One region of the Streptomyces sp. NPDC013317 genome, then DNA from elsewhere that is predicted to be linked to it. Evidence: predicted binding sites of a transcription regulator. Region 1 holds the regulator's gene; each other region holds the start of a gene.

The links. Region 1 encodes HrcA, which represses chaperone genes, less so after heat shock. Its sites were predicted from a motif close to TTNGCACTCNGNNNNNCNGAGTGCNAA; they were not measured.
Region 2: the regulator HrcA is predicted to act here: its motif matches at 3,210-3,236, upstream of groES (co-chaperone GroES).
Region 3: the regulator HrcA is predicted to act here: its motif matches at 4,518-4,544, upstream of groL (chaperonin GroEL).

Annotation. Positions count from the first base shown of each region.
Region 1 covers NZ_JBVHDX010000009.1:29,954-36,815, reverse strand. The annotation lists gene ACZ3IJ_RS22880 (nitronate monooxygenase) at 1-883, opposite strand, end outside; gene dnaJ (molecular chaperone DnaJ) at 1,192-2,331, opposite strand; gene hrcA (heat-inducible transcriptional repressor HrcA) at 2,332-3,351, opposite strand; gene ACZ3IJ_RS22865 (MBL fold metallo-hydrolase) at 3,504-4,232, shown strand; gene ACZ3IJ_RS22860 (DUF3097 domain-containing protein) at 4,243-5,043, shown strand; gene hemW (radical SAM family heme chaperone HemW) at 5,305-6,507, opposite strand; gene ACZ3IJ_RS22850 (AMP-dependent synthetase/ligase) at 6,613-6,862, opposite strand, start outside.
Region 2 covers NZ_JBVHDX010000004.1:113,112-119,973, forward strand. The annotation lists gene ACZ3IJ_RS13210 (hypothetical protein) at 1-569, shown strand, start outside; gene ACZ3IJ_RS13215 (THUMP-like domain-containing protein) at 623-1,828, opposite strand; gene ACZ3IJ_RS13220 (polysaccharide deacetylase family protein) at 1,938-2,861, shown strand; gene ACZ3IJ_RS13225 (hypothetical protein) at 2,858-3,115, shown strand; gene groES (co-chaperone GroES) at 3,383-3,691, shown strand; gene groL (chaperonin GroEL) at 3,809-5,437, shown strand; gene ACZ3IJ_RS13240 (ester cyclase) at 5,600-6,313, opposite strand; gene ACZ3IJ_RS13245 (substrate-binding domain-containing protein) at 6,411-6,862, opposite strand, start outside.
Region 3 covers NZ_JBVHDX010000007.1:210,790-217,651, reverse strand. The annotation lists gene ACZ3IJ_RS20320 (DUF7927 domain-containing protein) at 1-753, opposite strand, end outside; gene ACZ3IJ_RS20315 (glucosyl-3-phosphoglycerate synthase) at 810-1,751, opposite strand; SAM riboswitch class I at 1,885-2,036, shown strand; gene thrC (threonine synthase) at 2,054-3,346, shown strand; gene ACZ3IJ_RS20305 (MoaD/ThiS family protein) at 3,465-3,740, shown strand; gene ACZ3IJ_RS20300 (cold-shock protein) at 4,182-4,385, shown strand; gene groL (chaperonin GroEL) at 4,709-6,337, shown strand; gene ACZ3IJ_RS20290 (SRPBCC family protein) at 6,486-6,862, shown strand, end outside.

The DNA of each region.
Region 1 (6,862 bases):
AGGCGGCGGGGGCGTACGGCCCGTGCTCGCGCATGAACCGGTTGACGAGCCCGCGCGCCGGGCGGCCGGAGAAGGCCCGGGTGAGCTCGGTCCGGACGAAGAGGGGGTTGGTCAGGGCCTGCTTGTGCAGCGCGTGCGCCCCCGACTCGGGGCACACGAGGAACGCGGTGCCCAGCTGGGCGGCGTCGGCACCGGCGGCGAGGACCGCGGCGATCTGCGCGCCGCGCATGATCCCGCCGGCCGCGAGGATCGGCAGCTGCACCGCCTCCCGGACCTGGGTGACGAGCGTGAGGAGCCCGGTTCCGGCGAGAGCGGCGTCCGGGTCGTCGCGGTGCGTGCCCTGGTGTCCGCCGGCCTCCACGCCCTGCACGCAGACGGCGTCCGCCCCGGCCCGCTGGGCGGCCTGGGCCTCGTCGGCGGAGGTGACGGTGACGATCGTGTACGTACCGGCGCGGGCGAAGGCGTCGAAGGCGTCGCGGTCGGGGCAGCCGAAGGTGAACGAGACGACGGGTACCGGGTCTTCGAGCAGGATCGCGAGCTTGGCGTCGTAGGCGTCGTCGCGCCCGTTGTCGGGGTCGCCGAGGGCCGTCTCGTACCAGGTGGCCTCCCCGGCGAGCTGGTGCCGGTACACCTCGACGGCGGCCGGGTCGGCGGGCTGCCCGCCGGGCGGCACGAAGAGGTTGACGCCGAAGGGCCCGCCGGTCAGCCCGCGCACCTGCTTGATCTCCTGGTACAGCCCGCCCGCGGTCTTGTAGCCCCCGGCGAGGAACCCGAGCCCGCCGGCGGCGCACACGGCTCCGACGAGCTCCGGGCAGGACGCGCCACCCGCCATGGGGGCCTGCACGATCGGGTATCGGGAGAGATCGGTCAGCGCGGTGGACATGCAGGCATCGTGTCATACGGAAGGGCGGCGTCCGCGACCCGCGGATGCCGCCCTTCCAGGCCCGAGACCGGGCGCCAGACGGACGGTGGGGATCCGGTCCACCGCCCGTCGAAAGCGTCCTTCAACCGCGAGAACAGCCCCTGCTGACCCGGCTGACTGCGCCTGCCCGGGGGACGACCCCCGGACCCCCGGCAGCAGCACGCCTACCGCCCGTTGAACGCGTCCTTCAACCGCGAGAACAGCCCCTGCTGACCCGGCTGACTGTGCCTGCCCGGGGGACGACCCCCGAACCCCCGGCAGCAGCACGCCTACCGCCCGTTGAACGCGTCCTTCAACCGCGAGAACAGCCCCTGCTGACCCGGCTGGAACTGGCCCGTGGGCCGTTCCTCGCCGCGCAGCTTCGCCAGTTCGCGCAGCAGCCGCTCCTGCTCGGCGTCGAGCTTCGACGGCGTCGTCACCTCGACGTGCACGATCAGGTCTCCGCGGCCGCCTCCGCGCAGGTGCGTGATGCCGCGCCCGTGCAGCGGGATCGACTGGCCGGACTGGGTGCCCGGACGGATGTCGACCTCCTCCATCCCGTCGAGCGTCTGCAACGGCACCTTCGTACCGAGCGCTCCCGCCGTCATCGGGATGGTGACCGTGCAGTGCAGGTCGTCGCCGCGGCGCTGGAAGACCTCGTGCGGGACCTCGTGGATCTCGACGTACAGGTCACCGGCGGGGCCGCCGCCGGGGCCGACCTCGCCCTCGCCCGCGAGCTGGATGCGCGTGCCGTTGTCGACACCGGCCGGGATCTTCACGGTGAGCGTGCGCCGCGAGCGGACCCGCCCGTCGCCCGCGCACTCGGGGCACGGGGTCGGGACGACCGTGCCGAAGCCCTGGCACTGGGGGCAGGGGCGGGAGGTCATGACCTGGCCCAGGAAGGACCGCGTGACCTGCGAGACCTCACCACGGCCGCGGCACATGTCACAGGTCTGGGCGGACGTGCCGGGCGCGGCACCCTCGCCGGAGCAGGTCGTACAGACGACCGCCGTGTCGACCTGGATGTCCTTCGTCGTACCGAAGGCGGCCTCGTTGAGGTCGATCTCCAGCCGGATCATGGCGTCCTGGCCGCGGCGCGTGCGCGAGCGCGGTCCGCGCTGCGACGCCGTGCCGAAGAAGGCGTCCATGATGTCCGAGAAGTTCCCGAAGCCGCCCTGGCCGAAGCCACCGGCTCCACCGCCGCCGCCGGACGCGGACAGCGGGTCACCACCGAGGTCGTAGACCTGCTTCTTCTGCGGGTCCGACAACACCTCGTAGGCGGCGTTGATCTCCTTGAACCGCTCCTGCGTCTTCGGATCGGGATTGACATCCGGGTGCAGCTCGCGGGCGAGCCGCCGGAATGCCTTCTTGATCTCGTCCTGGGACGCGTCGCGGCGCACGCCGAGTACGGCGTAGTAGTCCGTGGCCACTTACGACTCCGCCAGGATCTGTCCGACGTAACGTGCCACTGCGCGTACCGCTCCCATCGTTCCGGGGTAGTCCATGCGGGTCGGTCCGACCACGCCGAGTTTGGCGACTGCCTCGTCGCCCGAACCGTAGCCGACCGCGACGACGGACGTGGACGTGAGGCCCTCGTGGGCGTTCTCGTGCCCGATCCGTACGGTCATGCCCGAGTCCTTGGCCTCGCCCAGCAGCTTGAGGAGCACGACCTGCTCCTCGAGGGCTTCGAGAACGGGCCTGATCGTGAGGGGGAAGTCATGGCCGAAACGGGTGAGATTGGCGGTTCCGCCGATCATCAACCGCTCCTCGTGCTCCTCCACCAGGGTTTCGAGCAGGGTCGCGAGCACCGTCGAGACCGTGCCGCGGTCCTCCGTCTCCTCGAAGGACTCCGGAAGATCCTGCACCAGCTGGGGCACGTCCGCGAACCGGCGGCCGACGACACGGCTGTTGAGCCGGGCGCGCAGGTCCGCGAGCGAGGTCTCGCCGAACGGCGCCGGACAGTCGATGACGCGCTGCTCGACCCGGCCGGTATCCGTGATCAGCACCAGCATCAGCCGGGCGGGGGCCAGCGACAGCAGCTCCACGTGCCGGACCGTCGAACGGGTCAGCGACGGGTACTGCACGACGGCGACCTGCCGGGTCAGCTGCGCGAGCAGCCGGACCGTGCGGCCGACGACGTCGTCGAGGTCGACGGCTCCGTCGAGGAAGTTGTGGATCGCGCGCCGCTCGGGCGTCGACAGCGGCTTGACGCCGGCGAGCCGGTCGACGAAGAGCCGGTAGCCCTTGTCGGTCGGGATGCGTCCGGCGCTGGTGTGAGGCTGGGCGATATAGCCCTCGTCCTCCAGGACGGCCATGTCGTTGCGCACGGTGGCGGGCGAGACGCCGAGCTTGTGGCGCTCCGTGAGCGCCTTGGAGCCGACCGGCTCCTCCGTCCCGACATAGTCCTGGACGATGGCGCGCAGCACCTCGAGTCTGCGTTCGCTGAGCATCGCGCACACCTCCAGCTGTCGTATCGGTTGCTCCGCATTTGGCACTCGCCCTGTTCGAGTGCCAGGAATCCCCCGGCCAGTGTACGGCGGCGGGCATCGCTCCTGGCAAGGAGGCCGTGTCGGAGGCCACGTCGTGCGGATAGCGTCGCGGTATGGATGTCGATTGGGAAGAGTACGGCTGGGAGCGGCTCGGTAACGGGGTGGGCAGGCGCCGACTGCCCGGCTGGGACGCCACGGTGGGGCTGGTACTGGGCGAGCGCGCCGTGCTGCTGTACGACACGGGCTCGACGCTCGCCGAGGGCGCCGAGCTGCGGGGGCAGGCGGAGGCGCTCGCGGGCGGCCGGAGAGTGACACACATCGCACTGAGCCACCCGCACTTCGATCATGTCCTCGGCACGGCGGCCTTCGCGGGCGCGGAGGTGTTCGGGGCGGTGGGCCTGGACGAGCTGCTGCGGCGGGAAGCGCACGCGCTGCGGGAGGACGCGGTACGGCAGGGGGTGGCGGAGTCGGCGGCGACGGAGGCCGTGGACACCCTCGTCCTGCCGGGGCACATGGTGTCGGGCGAATGGACGCTGGACCTGGGCGGCCGCCAGGTGCTGCTGGCCAACGTGGGGCCCGGTCACTCGGGTCATGATCTGGCGCTCCTCGTCCCGGACGTCGACGGGGTGGAGGTCGTCTTCTGCGGCGACCTGGTCGAGGAGTCGGGCGAGCCGCAGGCGGGAAGCGACGCGATCGGCTCGCGCTGGCCGGCGGCCCTGGACCGGCTGCTGGCGCTGGGCGGGGAGGACGCGCTGTACGTGCCGGGACACGGGGCGGTGGTGGACGCGGCGTTCGTGCGGCGCCAGCGGGATGAGCTGGCACGGCGCTTCTCCGTCGCATAACGTCGCCCGAATGCGCAGCTACAACCCGGACCTGACGCCCCCTTGGAAGCGATCCGCCCCCGTGCCGGAGGTGCCGGCGGAGGTGGACCTCGTGGTGGAGGAGGTCGCGACAGGCTTCTGCGGAGCGGTGATCCGCTGCGAGGCCGGCACGGTCACGCTGGAGGACCGCTTCGGCAAGCACCGCGTGTTCCCGATGGATCCGCGGGGCTTCCTGCTGGAGGGCAAGGTGGTGACGCTGGTCCGCCCGGCGGCCGGTCCGGCGCGCCCCAGCCGCACGGCCTCGGGGTCCGTCGCGGTCCCGGGCGCGCGGGCGCGGGTGGCGCGGGCGGGCCGGATCTACGTGGAGGGCCGGCACGACGCGGAGCTGGTGGAGCGGGTCTGGGGCGACGACCTGCGCATCGAGGGCGTGGTGGTGGAGTACCTGGAGGGCATCGACGACCTCCCGTCGATCGTCGCGGAGTTCGGCCCGGCGGCGGACGCCCGGCTCGGCATCCTCGTCGACCACCTGGTGCCGGGCTCGAAGGAGTCCCGCATCGCGGCGCAGGTCTCGTCCCCGGACGTCCTGATCGTGGGCCACCCGTACATCGACGTCTGGGAGGCGGTGAAGCCGTCCTCCGTGGGCATCCCGGCCTGGCCGGCGGTCCCCCGGGGCCAGGACTGGAAAACGGGCGTCTGCCGGGCGCTGGGCTGGCCGCAGAACACGGGAGCGGTCTGGCAGCACATCCTGTCGAAGGTCCACTCCTACAAGGACCTGGAGCCGTCGCTTCTGGGCCGGGTGGAGGAACTGATCGACTTCGTGACGGCGCCCTAGCGCCGTCGCACCCGGCCGACCCGCGCGGGACACGGCGCCAGGCCACGACACCGGTGCCCTAGCGCCGAGGCGCGGCGCCGGGCCCTAGGGCGTGTTGCGAAAGTCCCGCCTGCCCCGCGACGCCTGGCACGCACGCTCGCTGCGTTGTCGGGATCGTCCGAGTACACCCGGTACGAGGACGACCCTCCGCCTTGCGATCGCACGCACCAGACGCCGCGGGGCCCGCCCTTCGGGCGGACGGCGCTACTTTCGCAACACGCCCTAGTCCACCAGGTCGCGGACGACCGCGTCGGCGAGGAGGCGGCCCCGCAGGGTCAGGACCGCGCGCCCCGCCTCGTACGGCTCGGGCGCGAGCAGTCCGTCCGCGAGAGCCTTGCGGGACGCCGCGAGGCCGTCGGGCTTCAGGAGGTCCAGCGGGCAGCCCTCCCGGAGCCGCAGCTCCAGAAGCACACGCTCCACGCGCCGGTCCTCCGCCGAGAGGAGCTCCCGCCCGGCGCCCGGCGACCTCCCGGCGCCGAGGGCCGCGGCGTACGCCCCCGGATGCTTCACGTTCCACCAGCGCACACCGCCCACGTGCGAGTGCGCCCCGGGGCCCGCGCCCCACCAGTCGGCACCGCGCCAGTACAGCTCGTTGTGCAGGCACCGCCCGGCCTCCGACGTGGCCCAGTTCGACACCTCGTACCAGTCGAAGCCGGCCTCGGCGAAGACGGAGTCGGCGATCAGGTACCGGTCCGCGTGGACGTCGTCGTCCGTCATCGGCACCTCGCCACGGCGGATCCGGCGCGCCAGCTGCGTCCCCTCCTCGACGATCAGCGCGTACGCGCTGACGTGGTCGGGGCCCGCTCCGATCGCCGCCTCCAGCGACGCGCGCCAGTCGTCGTCGGACTCCCCCGGCGTCCCGTAGATCAGGTCCAGGTTCACGTGCTCGAAGCCCGCCGCCCGCGCCTCCGCGACGCACGCCTCGGGCCGGCCCGGGGTGTGCGTACGGTCGAGGACCTTCAGGACGTGCTGCCGGGCGCTCTGCATCCCGAACGACACCCGGTTGAAGCCGCCGGCCCTCAGCTCCGCCAGATACGCCGGATCCACCGACTCCGGGTTCGCCTCCGTCGTCACCTCGGCGTCGTCCGCGAGCCCGAACTCGTCCCGGATCGCCCCCAGCATCCGTACGAGATCACCGGCCGCGAGCAGCGTGGGCGTACCGCCGCCGACGAAGACCGTCCGCACCGGCCGCGGGTCGTCGCCGAGCACCTTCCGGGCGAGGCGTATCTCCTCGACGACCTGCCCCGCGTAGTTGTCCCGGGAGGCGAGCACGCCTCCGGCACCACGCAGCTCACTGGCGGTGTACGTGTTGAAGTCGCAGTAGCCGCAGCGGGTCGCGCAGTACGGCACGTGCAGATAGAACCCGAGCGGCCGCTCCCCGGCCCCTTCCAGGGCGTGCACGGGCAGCGCCCCGTCCTCGGGCATGGGCTCACCATCGGGCAGTACGGAAGGCATGAGCCCATTGTCCCGTACCGCCCGAGGTGAGCCGCCGGCCTGTGGATAACCCCGGCTACGGCCGGACCGGAGCGGTCACGCCTCCCGCGCGCCCGCGTACATGTCCTCGATCAGGTCCTTGTACGTCCGCTCCACCACCGGCCGCTTCATCTTCAGCGACGGGGTGAGCTCGCCGTGCTCCACGTCCAGGTCGCGGGGCAGCAGCCGGAACTTCTTGATCGTCTGCCAGCGCTGCAGGCCCTCGTTGAGGCGGTCCACGTATCCCTGGACCATCGCCAGGGTCTGCGGGGCGGCCACGACCTCCACGTACGCCTTGCCCGCGAGG
Region 2 (6,862 bases), on a different contig from region 1:
GGAGCTGGCCCGACCGTGCGGCCCGCCTGGCCGACCGGGCGCGGGCGATGGCCGAGCTCAACCGCCATCTGCTGGGCGGGGCGCGGCTGTCGGTCTTCCTGCTCTGGGTGGCGGCCCTCCAGCTCGGCTGGGGGATCTGCGGCGCCGGGTTCATCATGCTGGACGAGTCCCTCGACCCGTTCTCGGGCCTGTTCGCCTTCTTCTTCGTGGCCCTCGGGCTCGGCGGCGTGGTCCCCGCCGTCTTCTTCCTCGCCCGGGGCGTGCGCCGCGACCGGCTGGCGCGGGAACGGCTGGTCCAGTGGGCCGCCCTGGACGGGGACCGCGCGGCCGACGCACGGCTGCGGGAGCCCGTGCTGAGCGTGGTCTGGCTGCTGCTCTCCGTCGCGCTGTGCGGCCTCGGCCTGTGGATCTCGCTGGCCGTGCCGGCGGAGACGACCGGCCCGGGCCGCGGAGGCCACGGCGAGGTCGTGTACTTCGTGGGCGCGGGGCTCGGGCTCTGGATCAGCGGCCTGACCGGTGTCGTGAAGGCGGTCGGGCACTACCGGCTGGCGGTCCGGCTCGCGGCGTAGCGCGCCGGGGCGGGCCGGGCGTCGCGCTCGGGCGGGACTGGTCGCGGCGCGCCCTAACGCCTGTCTTTCGGATCAGGCCGGGCCGCCGGGTGGGCGATCAGCATCGTGGGGGCTCCCGAGACCCGGGTCAGGACGACGGTGGCCGCGTTCGGGCCCTTCGGCTTGACCCGGCGGCGGATCTCCTCGGGTTCGACCGCCGAGCCGCGCTTCTTCACCGTCAGTGTGCCGACCTCCCGCTCCCTCAGCAGCGCCTTCAGCTTCTTGAGGTTGAAGGGCAGTTCGTCGGTGATCTCGTACGCCGTGGCGTACGGCGTGGGGGTGAGGGCGTCCGCCGTGACGTACGCGATCGTCTCGTCGATCAGGCCCCCGCCCAGCTCCTCGGCCACCTCGGCGACCAGATGCGCGCGGATGACCGCGCCGTCCGGCTCGTAGAGGTAGCGGCCGACCGGGCGGACCGCCGGATCGGGCAGGCCGCGGCCGGTCAGGCTCGCGCCGGAGGGGAGGAGCGTGGCGCGGCGGGTGCCGGGGGAGGTGCCGAACCACAGCACGGCCTCCTTCACGTCCCCGCCGTCCGAGATCCACTCGGCCTCGGCCTCCTCCGGCACCGCCTCGTGCGGGATGCCGGGGGCGATCTTCAGCGCCGCGTGCGGGGCCGTACGGGCGGCCTCGACGGCCCAGGAGAGCGGCGGCGAGTACGCCTCGGGGTCGAAGATCCTGCCTCGTCCGCCGCGCCGCGCGGGGTCCACGAAGACGGCGTCGTACGGGCTCGTGTCGATCTCGGTCACGTCCGCGCACCGCACCTCGATCAGGTCGGCGAGTCCGAGCGCGTCGGCGTTGGCGCGGGCGACCTCGGCCGTCAGCGGGTCGCGGTCCACGGCCAGGACCGCGATCCCGGCCCGGGCGAAAGCGAGGGCGTCCCCGCCGATCCCGCCGCACAGGTCGGCCACGGCGCGTACCCCGAGCCCGCGGAGCCGTTCCGCGCGGTACGCCCCGACCGTCGCCCGCGTCGACTGCTCGACGCCGTTGGGGGTGAAGTACATCCGGTAGGCGTCCTCGGCGCCGAACTTGGCCACCGCGCGCTGACGCAGCCGGGCCTGTCCGAGCGCCGCCGAGACCAGCTCCGCGGGATGCTCGCGGCGCAGCCGGGAGGCGACGGCGAGCTCCCGGGCCGGGTCGTAGTCGCGCAGGGCGGCGAGCAGCGTCTGGCCCTCGGGGGAGAGCAGGGCGGTGAAGTCGGCGAGGTCGGTCACCCGTCCCATTGTGGGCCAGCCGGGGGATGGTGGGCGCCGGGCGGCGGTGTCGGCGGCCCTGGGCGTCTCGGCGCTGACAGGATGCGGCGCCATGCAGCTAGTAAGACAAAAAGAACAGATGCGAACGAAGCGGACGCTGCGTCTTCGCCGGTCGATGGGCGCGGCGCTGGTCGTCGCCGCGCTCGGATCCGCCTGTGCGGGCCCGTCCGGCGAGGAGGGGGGAGTCGAGAGCGGACGCAAGGCGCCCGCGCCTCCCGCCGCCGGCCAGCAGCAGGGCCAGGGCGCGGCCGCCGCGCTCGACGCGTACGTCGAGAAGGTCCGCGAGCGGCGTGCCGCCCGGGTGCTCGCCGCCAAGAAGTGGGGCCTCGAACGCCCGCCCCTGGAGGCCCCCGCCCCGCCCGCGGTGAAGCCGAAGATCACCACGCGCAAGGGCTTCGAGACCGACGGCGAGGGACTGCCGCCGGTCTTCACCACCGTGCCGACCAAGCAGAAGGTCGTCTTCCTGACGATCGACGACGGCGCGGAGAAGGACCCCGAGCTGCTGCGGATGATGAGCGAGCTCCGGATCCCCTACAGCGCCTTCCTCAGCGACTACGTCGTCAAGGACGACTACGGGTACTTCAGGAAGATGCGGGACTCCGGTGTCTCCCTGCACAACCACACCCTCAACCACCGCTACCTGCCCGGACTTTCGTACACGGCGCAGAAGCGGGAGATCTGCGGGATGCAGGACGTCATCGAAAAGGAGTTCGGCAAGCGGCCCCCGCTCTTCCGCCCGCCGTACGGCAACTACAACGAGGACACGCTGCGCGCGGCGAAGACGTGCGGGGTGAAGGCGGTCCCGCTCTGGGCCTCGGAGGCGTTCCCGGACCGGATGGAGTGGCGCGAGTGGGACCGGGACCTGCACCCCGGTGACATCGTCCTCACGCACTTCAGGGGCAAGGGGGACTGGAAGGGCTCGATGGCCGACATGGTCCGCCGCGTGATGAAGACGATCACGGCCAAGGGGTACGCGGTCGCGAAGCTCGAGGACTACGTGTGAGACGCGTGCGCCGGCTGGCGGCGGGTCTGGTGCTGGCCGGCGCGCTCGCGGGGATGACGGGGTGTGCCTCGTCCGTGGACCCGATCGAGCGGCTGGGCCGGAAGGCGGCCGTACGGGTCGGGGAGGCGGGGGCCGGGGGCGGAGCGCTCTCGAAGACGGCGGCCCGCGTCCTCCACGGCCTCGGCCGGCTCGACGACGGAGGCCGGCCCGGCGACGTAGGCCGTCCGGCCGACCGGGAAGTGCTCCGCCCCTAGGGTCGTGACGCCGCCTCACCGCACGTGTGTGCGGAACCAACCGGTCCGTCACGCCGTTGCCCGTACCGGGACCGAATCGCCACGCGGCACTGAATTGGCACTCCGCTTGACCGAGTGCTAATCGCAGTCATAGTCTCGGCTCTGGCACTCCCCACTGGAGAGTGCCAACACAGCGACGGGCAGGTCCGGCACCCGCGACGACGGATCCACCTGGTCGCCACCTCAGACAGTTAGCCCCGTGAGATCTCCGAAGGGGGAGGTCGGATCGTGACGACCACCAGCTCCAAGGTTGCCATCAAGCCGCTCGAGGACCGCATTGTGGTCCAGCCGCTCGACGCCGAGCAGACCACCGCCTCTGGCCTGGTCATCCCGGACACCGCGAAGGAGAAGCCCCAGGAGGGTGCTGTCCTCGCCGTCGGTCCGGGCCGCTTCGAGAACGGCGAGCGCCTGCCGCTCGACGTCAAGGTCGGCGATGTCGTGCTGTACAGCAAGTACGGCGGCACCGAGGTGAAGTACAACGGCGAGGAGTTCCTCGTCCTCTCGGCTCGCGACGTGCTCGCGATCATCGAGAAGTAATTCACCGAAGTACCTGAAGCACATGCTTTGAGCTGCGCCCCTGACCCCGCACCGGGCGTCCGGGGCGCAGTTCGGTTTCACCAGTTTTTCGACATCCGAGAGGGCTGAATCGCTCCCATGGCGAAGATCCTGAAGTTCGACGAGGACGCCCGTCGCGCCCTTGAGCGCGGCGTCAACAAGCTTGCCGACACCGTGAAGGTGACGATCGGCCCCAAGGGTCGCAACGTCGTCATCGACAAGAAGTTCGGCGCTCCCACCATCACCAACGACGGTGTCACGATCGCCCGCGAGGTCGAGATCGAGGACCCGTACGAGAACCTCGGCGCCCAGCTGGTGAAGGAGGTGGCGACCAAGACCAACGACATCGCGGGTGACGGCACCACCACCGCCACCGTGCTCGCCCAGGCGCTGGTCCGCGAGGGCCTGAAGAACGTCGCCGCCGGTGCCTCCCCGGCCGCCCTGAAGAAGGGCATCGACGCCGCGGTCAAGGCCGTCTCCGACGAGCTGCTCGCGACCGCCCGTCCGATCGAGGACAAGTCGGACATCGCCGCCGTGGCCGCGCTCTCCGCGCAGGACCAGCAGGTCGGCGAGCTCATCGCCGAGGCGATGGACAAGGTCGGCAAGGACGGTGTCATCACCGTCGAGGAGTCCAACACCTTCGGTCTGGAGCTCGACTTCACCGAGGGCATGGCCTTCGACAAGGGTTACCTGTCCCCGTACATGGTGACCGACCAGGAGCGTATGGAGGCCGTCCTCGACGACCCGTACATCCTGATCCACCAGGGCAAGATCTCCTCGATCCAGGACCTCCTGCCGCTCCTCGAGAAGGTCATCCAGGCCGGCTCCTCCAAGCCGCTGCTGATCATCGCCGAGGACGTCGAGGGCGAGGCCCTGTCGACCCTGGTCGTCAACAAGATCCGTGGCACCTTCAACGCCGTGGCCGTCAAGGCCCCCGGCTTCGGCGACCGCCGCAAGGCGATGCTCGGCGACATGGCCACCCTCACCGGTGCCACCGTCATCGCCGAGGAGGTCGGCCTCAAGCTCGACCAGGCCGGTCTGGACGTGCTGGGCACCGCCCGCCGCGTGACCATCACCAAGGACGACACCACCATCGTCGACGGTGGCGGCAACTCCGAGGACGTCGCGGGCCGCGTCAACCAGATCAAGGCCGAGATCGAGTCCACCGACTCCGACTGGGACCGCGAGAAGCTCCAGGAGCGCCTCGCGAAGCTGGCCGGCGGCGTGTGCGTGATCAAGGTCGGCGCCGCCACTGAGGTGGAGCTGAAGGAGAAGAAGCACCGTCTGGAGGACGCCATCTCCGCGACCCGCGCCGCGGTCGAGGAGGGCATCGTCTCCGGTGGTGGCTCCGCCCTGGTCCACGCCGTCAAGGTCCTGGAGGGCAACCTCGACAAGACCGGCGACGAGGCCACGGGTGTCGCGGTCGTCCGCCGCGCCGCCGTCGAGCCGCTGCGCTGGATCGCCGAGAACGCCGGCCTCGAGGGCTACGTCATCACCTCGAAGGTGGCGGAGCTGGACAAGGGCAACGGCTTCAACGCCGCGACCGGCGAGTACGGCGACCTGGTCAAGGCCGGCGTCATCGACCCGGTGAAGGTGACGCGCTCCGCGCTGGAGAACGCCGCCTCGATCGCCTCCCTCCTCCTCACCACCGAGACCCTCGTGGTAGAGAAGAAGGAAGAGGAGCCGGCGGACGCGGGCCACGGCCACGGTCACGGCCACTCGCACTGACGCGCGCGTAAGCGATCACCGAGGTCCGGTGCCACCCCTCGCGGGGGGGCGCCGGGCCTCGGTGTTTTCCGGGCCGACCGTCCGGCTCCCGACCGTCCGGCTCCCGACCGTCCGGCTCCCGACCGCCCGACCGCCCGACCGCCCGGGGGTCCGCCGCCGGGCCTACGCGTCCGAGGCGTCCACGGCGCCGAGCTGCTCCATGAGGCCGAGCAGGTCGTACTGCCACCAGCCCTCCGCGATCTTGCCGTCCTTCCTGAACTGGTGGATGGTCGTGCCGGTCATCGAGACCTTCGTGCGGGCCGTGGTGGGCATGAGCCCCATGAAGTCGCCCTTGTGCGTCGCCACCCAGGTCCACCGCGTGCACACCCGGTCGCCCTCGGCGATCTGGTCGTTGACGGTGAAGTCGAAGTCGAACGCGCCCCGCCACATCTCCACCTGGCGCCGGATCGCGTCCATGCCGATGGCGTCCTGCTCGTTGGTCGGATCGTGGTCGTGGTAGCCCTCCGCGAGGACCTCGTCGAGCGGCGGGAGCTCGCCGTCGGCGGCGAGGAGTTCGAAGAACCGCTGGGCGTTGCTCTTGTACAGCTGGATGTCCCGCACGATGTCCAGGTCGGTGAAGGTCGGCATCTCGTCGCAGAGCGCCACCATCTCCCGGAAGATGCGGTCCGTCTCGGGGAGCTGCGAGTTGGTCATCGCCACCTCGTAGGAGGGGAACTCCACGATCTCCACGAGATGCTCCGAGTCGGAGCGGTCCTTGCCGATGACGCTGTGGCTGGCTGTCCGCTTGCCCTGGGTCTGCTCGACCCACTTGTCCATGAGCCGGTTCAGATCTTCGAACCGGCTGGTCTTGCAATCGATGATCTGTACGAAAGTCATGACACCTCCCGGACCGGGTGGGACCTTTCCAGTCTAGGTCCGCGGCCGTCCGGGGCTCGGCATCGATCCCTCCGCGATCGAAAACAGATCGAATCGATCAGGCGGGGTGCCCTCCGGGAGCCCCGCAGGACGATCGCACCCGCAGCCGCGGCAGCAGGCTCAGATGCCTCCGCGCCGACTCCTCCTGGCCGGTCTCCGTCAGCCGTTCCACCAGCAGTTCCGTGGCGTGCCTGCCCACCTGGCGCTTGGGCGGGGCGACCGCCGTGAGCGGGGTGTCGGCGAGCGCCGCGACCTCGTCGTCGTACGCGATGAGGGCCAGGTCCTCCGGCACCTTCACGCCCAGCTCCGCCAGCCGCCGGACGATCTCGATCGCGTCCACGTCGTTGTGGACCACCGCCGCACCGGCCCGGCCCGAGGTCACCGCCTCGTGCAGGGCCCGCACCGCGGCCTCGAACCCCGCCGGATCCTGGTCGGCCGGTACGGAGTCGATCACCGGTCCGGGCGCCGTCAGGTCCAGCGTGGCCAGCGCCTCCGTGTAACCGGCGCGCA
Region 3 (6,862 bases), on a different contig from region 1:
GACCGTGGTCGCGGGGGAGGTGGGCCGCTGGAGGACGTGCCCGCCGTAGACGCGGACGGCCCGCCGTTCCGGGGCGAAGGCCGGCTCGGGGCCGGGGAACTCGTGGACCACCGTCAGGGACCAGCCCGCCACACAGCCCGTGCCCCGCGCCGTCCAGATGCCGCCGACCGCGACCGTCGCGTCGGTACCGCTCACGCCCGCGAACGCGGCCGTGACGTCCGACTCGCCCGTGTAGTGATGCGCGCCGCCGATGTCGGCCGGGTCGGTCACCATGCTGTCGATCGAGACCGTCGTCTCCCGGCCCGCCCCGACCTTGATGCGCGGTTCGGTGGTGGCGTGGTCGCCCGACGTGGTCGCGGCCTCGCGGCCGGAGCCGGCGCACCGCTTCGCCAGGGCCCCACTGGCCGTTCTGTACGTGCCGTCGTGCCCGCCCCAGAAGAGCCGGGCGTACGCGACCTTGGCGCCGGCCGGGATCATGACGCGGGCGGTCCCGGAGCCGGTCCCGGAGCCGGGCTCGTCGCCGGACCCGGACCCGGACTCGGCCCCGGAGCCGGACTCGGCCCCCGAGCCCGTCCCGGTGCCGGCGGTCACGGCCGCGGTGGCGCCGATGGTCGTGAAGTCGCCGTACAGCGAGGCTTCGTAGCGTTTGCCGAAGGGCTCCACCACGTCCGCCGCCGCCGGACCGGCCGCGGCGAGGGTGAGCGAGCCGAGGGAGCCGACGGCGAGGCCGAGCGCCGCCGGAAACGTGGTCATTCGTGGGGTGAACGGCATGGAACGGAAATGTATGCAAAAAGCATCATCATCCGGCGCTACGCCACGCGGCGGTGCGTGTACTCCGCGATGTCGATCATCGGCGGCCGCTCCTCGGTGTCCACCGCGTACGTCCGCGGGGTGAAGCCGTCGTCGCCCCGCTCGAACTGTGTCAGCCGGGGCCGCACGAGATGCCCGCGGGAGAGCCGCAGCTGCGCCGTCCGGTAGATCGCCGCCGCCATCCTGCCCAGCGCGCGGCCGTCCTGGTGCCGGTGCTTGCGGACGCCGACGTCGACCTGGGCGAGCGCGTCCAGGCCGACCGTGTGGAGCGCGTCCACGAGCAGGCCCAGCTCCACTCCGTAACCGACCGGGAACGGCAGCCGTTCGAGCAGCGAGCGCCGCGCCGCGTACTCGCCGCCGAGCGGCTGGACGAAGCCGGCCAGCTGCGGCCAGTGCAGATTGAGCAGCGGCCGTGCCACCAGCTCGGTCACCCGCCCGCCCTGACCTGGGGAGTCGCCCAGCGGACGGTCGTACATGGCCTTCACGAAGTCGACGTCCGGTTCGGTGAGCAGCGGGCCGACGATCCCGGTGACGAAGTCCGCGGAGAAGTCCCGCAGATCCGCGTCGACGAAGCAGACGATGTCCCCGCGCGTCACCATCAGTGACCGCCACAGCACCTCGCCCTTGCCGGGCACGGCCGGAATCCGGGGCAGGATCGCGTCGCGCGCCACGACGCGCGCCCCGGCCGCCGCCGCGAACTCCGCCGTACGGTCGGTGGAACCGGAGTCGATCACCACCAGCTCGTCCACGAGCGGCACCGCCTCGGTCATCAGCTCCCGGCGGATCACGGAGACGATGTCGCCGACCGTCGCCTCCTCGTCGAGTGCGGGCAGGACGACGCTCACCGTCGTCCCGTGCTTCGCCGCCAGAATGCGGTCGAGCGAACGGTCCGCCACGGACCAGGACCGCCGGCCCAGCCAGCGCTCCACTTCCTCCAGCACGTGATCTCCATCTCGCGGTTCGGACGGCAGGTTCAACCCTCCGGGCCTTCGGTTACAGTCTTGAACAACGCGGATGCCCGATGCATGTCGGGGTCCCACCCGCGTCTGACAACCGCTTCACACAATCGAATACCGCTCATCCAGAGGGGCAGAGGGAAACGGCCCGTTGAAGCCCCGGCAACCCTCCAGTCGGTCTCGTCCGCGACACACGCGCCAGCGAGGCTCCCGGCTAGGGAAGGTGCCAAATCCGTCTCATGACGACATTCGTCATGGGAAAGATGAGGAGAAAGGGCCTCGCCTCCATGGCTGTACAGACTGTTTCCACCGAAACCTCCCGGACCGTCGATCTCGGTCCCGCTTCGGGCCTTTCCTGCCGGGAATGCGGTGAAGTCTTCCCGCTCGGCCCGATCTTCGCCTGCGAGCTCTGTTTCGGCCCGCTCGAAGTCGCCTACGACCTTCCCACCGGTGACCCCGAGGCGCTGCGCAAGCAGATCGAGGCGGGCCCCGCCAACATCTGGCGCTACGCCCCGCTGCTGCCCGTCCCGGCCGACGTCGCAGAGAAGCCGAACCTGAACCCCGGCTGGACCAAGCTCGTCCAGGCCGACAACCTCGCCCGTGAGCTGGGTGTCGAGCCCGGCAAGCTCTTCGTCAAGGACGACTCCGGCAACCCGACGCACTCCTTCAAGGACCGCGTCGTCGCCCAGGCCCTTGAGGCGGCCCGCGCCTTCGGCTTCACCACGCTGTCCTGCTCCTCCACCGGCAACCTGGCCGGCGCCGTCGGCGCCGCCGCCGCCCGCGCCGGCTTCCGCTCCTGCGTGTTCATCCCGCACGACCTGGAGCAGGGCAAGGTCGTCATGGCCGCCGTCTACGGCGGTGAGCTGGTCGGCATCGAGGGCAACTACGACGACGTCAACCGCTTCTGCTCCGAGCTCATCGGCGACCCGCTGGGCGAGGGCTGGGGCTTCGTCAACGTCAACCTGCGTCCGTACTACGGCGAGGGCTCCAAGACGCTCGCGTACGAGATCTGCGAGCAGCTGGGCTGGGTGATCCCGGACCAGCTCGTGATCCCGATCGCCTCCGGCTCGCAGCTCACCAAGATCGACAAGGGTCTGCAGGAGCTCATCAAGCTGGGCCTCGTCGAGGACAAGCCGTACAAGATCTTCGGCGCGCAGGCCGAGGGCTGCTCGCCGGTGTCGGCCGCCTTCAAGGCCGGTCACGACGTCGTACGGCCCCAGAAGCCGAACACCATCGCCAAGTCGCTGGCGATCGGCAACCCGGCCGACGGCCCGTACGTCCTGGACATCGCCCGCCGCACGGGCGGCGCGGTGGAGGACGTCGACGACGAGCAGGTCGTCGAGGCGATCAAGATCCTCGCCCGCACGGAGGGCATCTTCGCCGAGACGGCGGGCGGTGTGACGGTCGGCGTGACGAAGAAGCTGGTCGAGGCCGGCCTCATCGACCCGGCCCTCACCACGGTCGTACTCAACACGGGTGACGGCCTCAAGACGCTGGACGCGGTGGCCGATACCTCGCAGGCGACCGCGACGATCCGCCCGAGCCTGGACGCGTTCCGTGAGGCAGGCCTGGCGGGCTGACGCCCGCGACCGCCGAGGTGCGGGACCGGCCGGTGACCCGGCCGCGCCCGCACCCCGCCACCCCGTCCTCGTCCGCCCAGCCCCCGCCCCGCCCGAAGCCACCGAAGGTGAACACCCCATGAGCGTGAAGGTCCGCATCCCCACCATCCTCCGCACCTACACCGGCGGCCAGGCCGAGGTCGCCGCCGAGGGCGCGACCCTGTCCGAGGTCATCGCAGACCTGGAGAAGAACCACGCGGGCATCGCGGCCCGTGTCCTGGACGACCAGGGCAAGCTGCGCCGCTTCGTGAACGTCTACGTCAACGACGACGACGTCCGCTTCGAGCAGGGCCTGGAGACGGCGACGCCGGACGGCGCCGGCGTCTCGATCATCCCGGCCGTCGCCGGAGGCTGACCGTCCGGCGCGGTGCGGGCGGCCCGGCCGTCTCGGCGCCCCGCGTTACCCGGCGTAACCGAATTGCCCCTTCCGCGAGAGAAGCGGAGGGGGCAATTCTGCATGGTTGAGCGCGGTAGAGTTGGGGAAGTCCCCCCGGCTTTCCCCCGCTGCTCGTGCCAGACGCATATGAGAATGCGCCCGCACGCGACAAGAAGCAGCCAAAGTGCACGTGCGTTGTGTACCTTTCTGCGCGCTTTGCCGGGCCCGACTTGCCCCGGAATTCAGTGAATTCTCCTCAATTCTCCTTTACGCCATGCCCAGAATTCTCGCCCGATTGACCTGTTGCAGAGGGCAGTTGGGCAGATACATTCAGCCGCGGTCGACGCGTTCCGGCGCAGGGTCTGACCCGGGGTCGCGAAGTGCGGTCCCGCGCAAGGGCCAGTAATAGGGGAGTTAGGCATGGCTCAGGGCACCGTCAAGTGGTTCAACGCGGAGAAGGGCTACGGCTTCATCGCGGTCGACGGTGGTGCGGATGTATTCGTCCACTACAGCGCGATCCAGATGGACGGCTACCGCACCCTTGAAGAGGGTCAGCGGGTCGAGTTCGAGATCTCGCAGGGCCAGAAGGGTCCGCAGGCGGACATGGTCAAGCTCGCCGTCTGAGCACGGCGCGATCGGCCACCACGTACGCACTCACGCGTTCTCACGCCGAGGGGTCCGCATCCTGACCGGGATGCGGACCCCTCGTGCGTGCGCGGGGAGGTGGCGGCGGCCTCTCTCGATCTGTGGGAGTCGCTTGCACTCGCATGGGCCGAGTGCTAATCATTGGCGTTAGCACTCTGAAGGTGAGAGTGCTTACGAGGATCGGGCAGACGAGGTCCGCGGCCAGGTGGGGCAAGGAACCACAGGGCACGCAGGCCGTCCGTCGCGGGCGTCGGCGCGGTCCTGGAGCGTTATCCACCCCATGTCCGGGAGGACCACTTCACATGGCCAAGATCATCGCGTTCGACGAGGAGGCACGGCGCGGTCTCGAGCGCGGGATGAACCAGCTCGCCGACGCCGTCAAGGTCACCCTTGGCCCCAAGGGCCGGAACGTCGTCCTCGAGAAGAAGTGGGGCGCCCCCACGATCACCAACGATGGTGTGTCCATCGCCAAGGAGATCGAGCTCGAGGACCCGTACGAGAAGATCGGCGCCGAGCTGGTCAAGGAAGTCGCCAAGAAGACGGACGACGTCGCCGGTGACGGTACGACCACCGCGACCGTCCTCGCCCAGGCGCTCGTCCGCGAGGGCCTGCGCAACGTGGCGGCCGGCGCCAACCCGATGGCCCTCAAGCGTGGCATCGAGAAGGCCGTCGAGGCCGTCTCCGGCGCCCTGCTCGAGCAGGCGAAGGATGTCGAGACCAAGGAGCAGATCGCTTCCACGGCCTCCATCTCCGCCGCCGACACCCAGATCGGCGAGCTCATCGCCGAGGCGATGGACAAGGTCGGCAAGGAAGGCGTCATCACCGTCGAGGAGTCCCAGACCTTCGGTCTGGAGCTGGAGCTCACCGAGGGTATGCGCTTCGACAAGGGCTACATCTCGGCGTACTTCGCCACCGACATGGAGCGTATGGAGGCGTCCCTGGACGACCCGTACATCCTGATCGTCAACTCCAAGATCTCCTCCGTGAAGGACCTGCTCCCGCTGCTGGAGAAGGTCATGCAGTCGGGCAAGCCCCTGCTGATCATCGCCGAGGACGTCGAGGGCGAGGCCCTGTCGACCCTGGTCGTCAACAAGATCCGCGGCACCTTCAAGTCCGTCGCGGTCAAGGCTCCGGGCTTCGGCGACCGCCGCAAGGCCATGCTGAACGACATCGCCATCCTCACGGGCGGCACGGTCATCTCCGAGGAGGTCGGTCTCAAGCTCGAGAACGCCGGCCTCGACCTGCTGGGCCGCGCCCGCAAGGTCGTCATCACCAAGGACGAGACCACGATCGTCGACGGTGCCGGTGACAGCGAGCAGGTCGCCGGTCGCGTCAACCAGATCCGCGCCGAGATCGAGAACTCGGACAGCGACTACGACCGCGAGAAGCTGCAGGAGCGCCTGGCGAAGCTCGCCGGCGGTGTTGCGGTCATCAAGGCCGGTGCCGCGACCGAGGTCGAGCTCAAGGAGCGCAAGCACCGCATCGAGGACGCCGTTCGCAACGCGAAGGCGGCCGTCGAGGAGGGCATCGTCGCCGGTGGTGGCGTGGCCCTGCTCCAGGCCTCCAACGTCTTCGAGAAGCTCGAGGCCGACCTCTCGGGCGACGAGGCCACGGGTGCCGCGATCGTGAAGCTGGCCCTCGAGGCCCCGCTGAAGCAGATCGCCGTCAACGCCGGCCTCGAGGGTGGCGTCGTGGCGGAGAAGGTCCGCAACCTGCCCGTCGGCCACGGCCTGAACGCCGCGACCAACGAGTACGTCGACCTCATCGCCGAGGGCATCATCGACCCGGCGAAGGTGACGCGTTCCGCCCTGCAGAACGCGGCCTCCATCGCCGCGCTGTTCCTGACCACCGAGGCCGTCATCGCCGACAAGCCGGAGAAGGCCTCCGCGGCCGCTCCGGGCGGCATGCCGGGCGGTGACATGGACTTCTGAGCCTCGGCTCGGTAGTTCCTCGCTGTACGCGACCGAGGGCGGCACCCCTGCTGGGGGTGCCGCCCTCGGGCGTTCGGGGTGATGCTGGTGGGGTGGGGGTGGTCAGCCCCTCCCGGAAGCGGAGCCTCTCGGAAGGCGGGAGCGATCCATGATCACGCTGCTGACGACACCGGCCGACCGCGAGCTGGTCATCACCCGGACCTTCGACGCCCCGCCCGCCCGTGTCTGGGAGGCGTGGACGAAACCCGAGCACGTGCGTCAGTGGTACGGCGTGGCGGCCCTGCCCACGGTGATCTCCGACGTCGACCTCAGGGTCGGCGGCGCGTGGCGCTGGGGCCAGAAGGCCCCCGACGGACGGGAGATCGTCTTCTCGGGCACGTACGAGGAGATCGTCCCGAACGAGCGCCTCGTCTACACCGAGGTCTTCGAGCTCATGCCGGGGCCCCCGGTCCATGTCACCCTCACCTTCGACGACACCCCGGACGGCGGCACGGCGCTCACCAGCACATCGATCTGGCCGTCCTC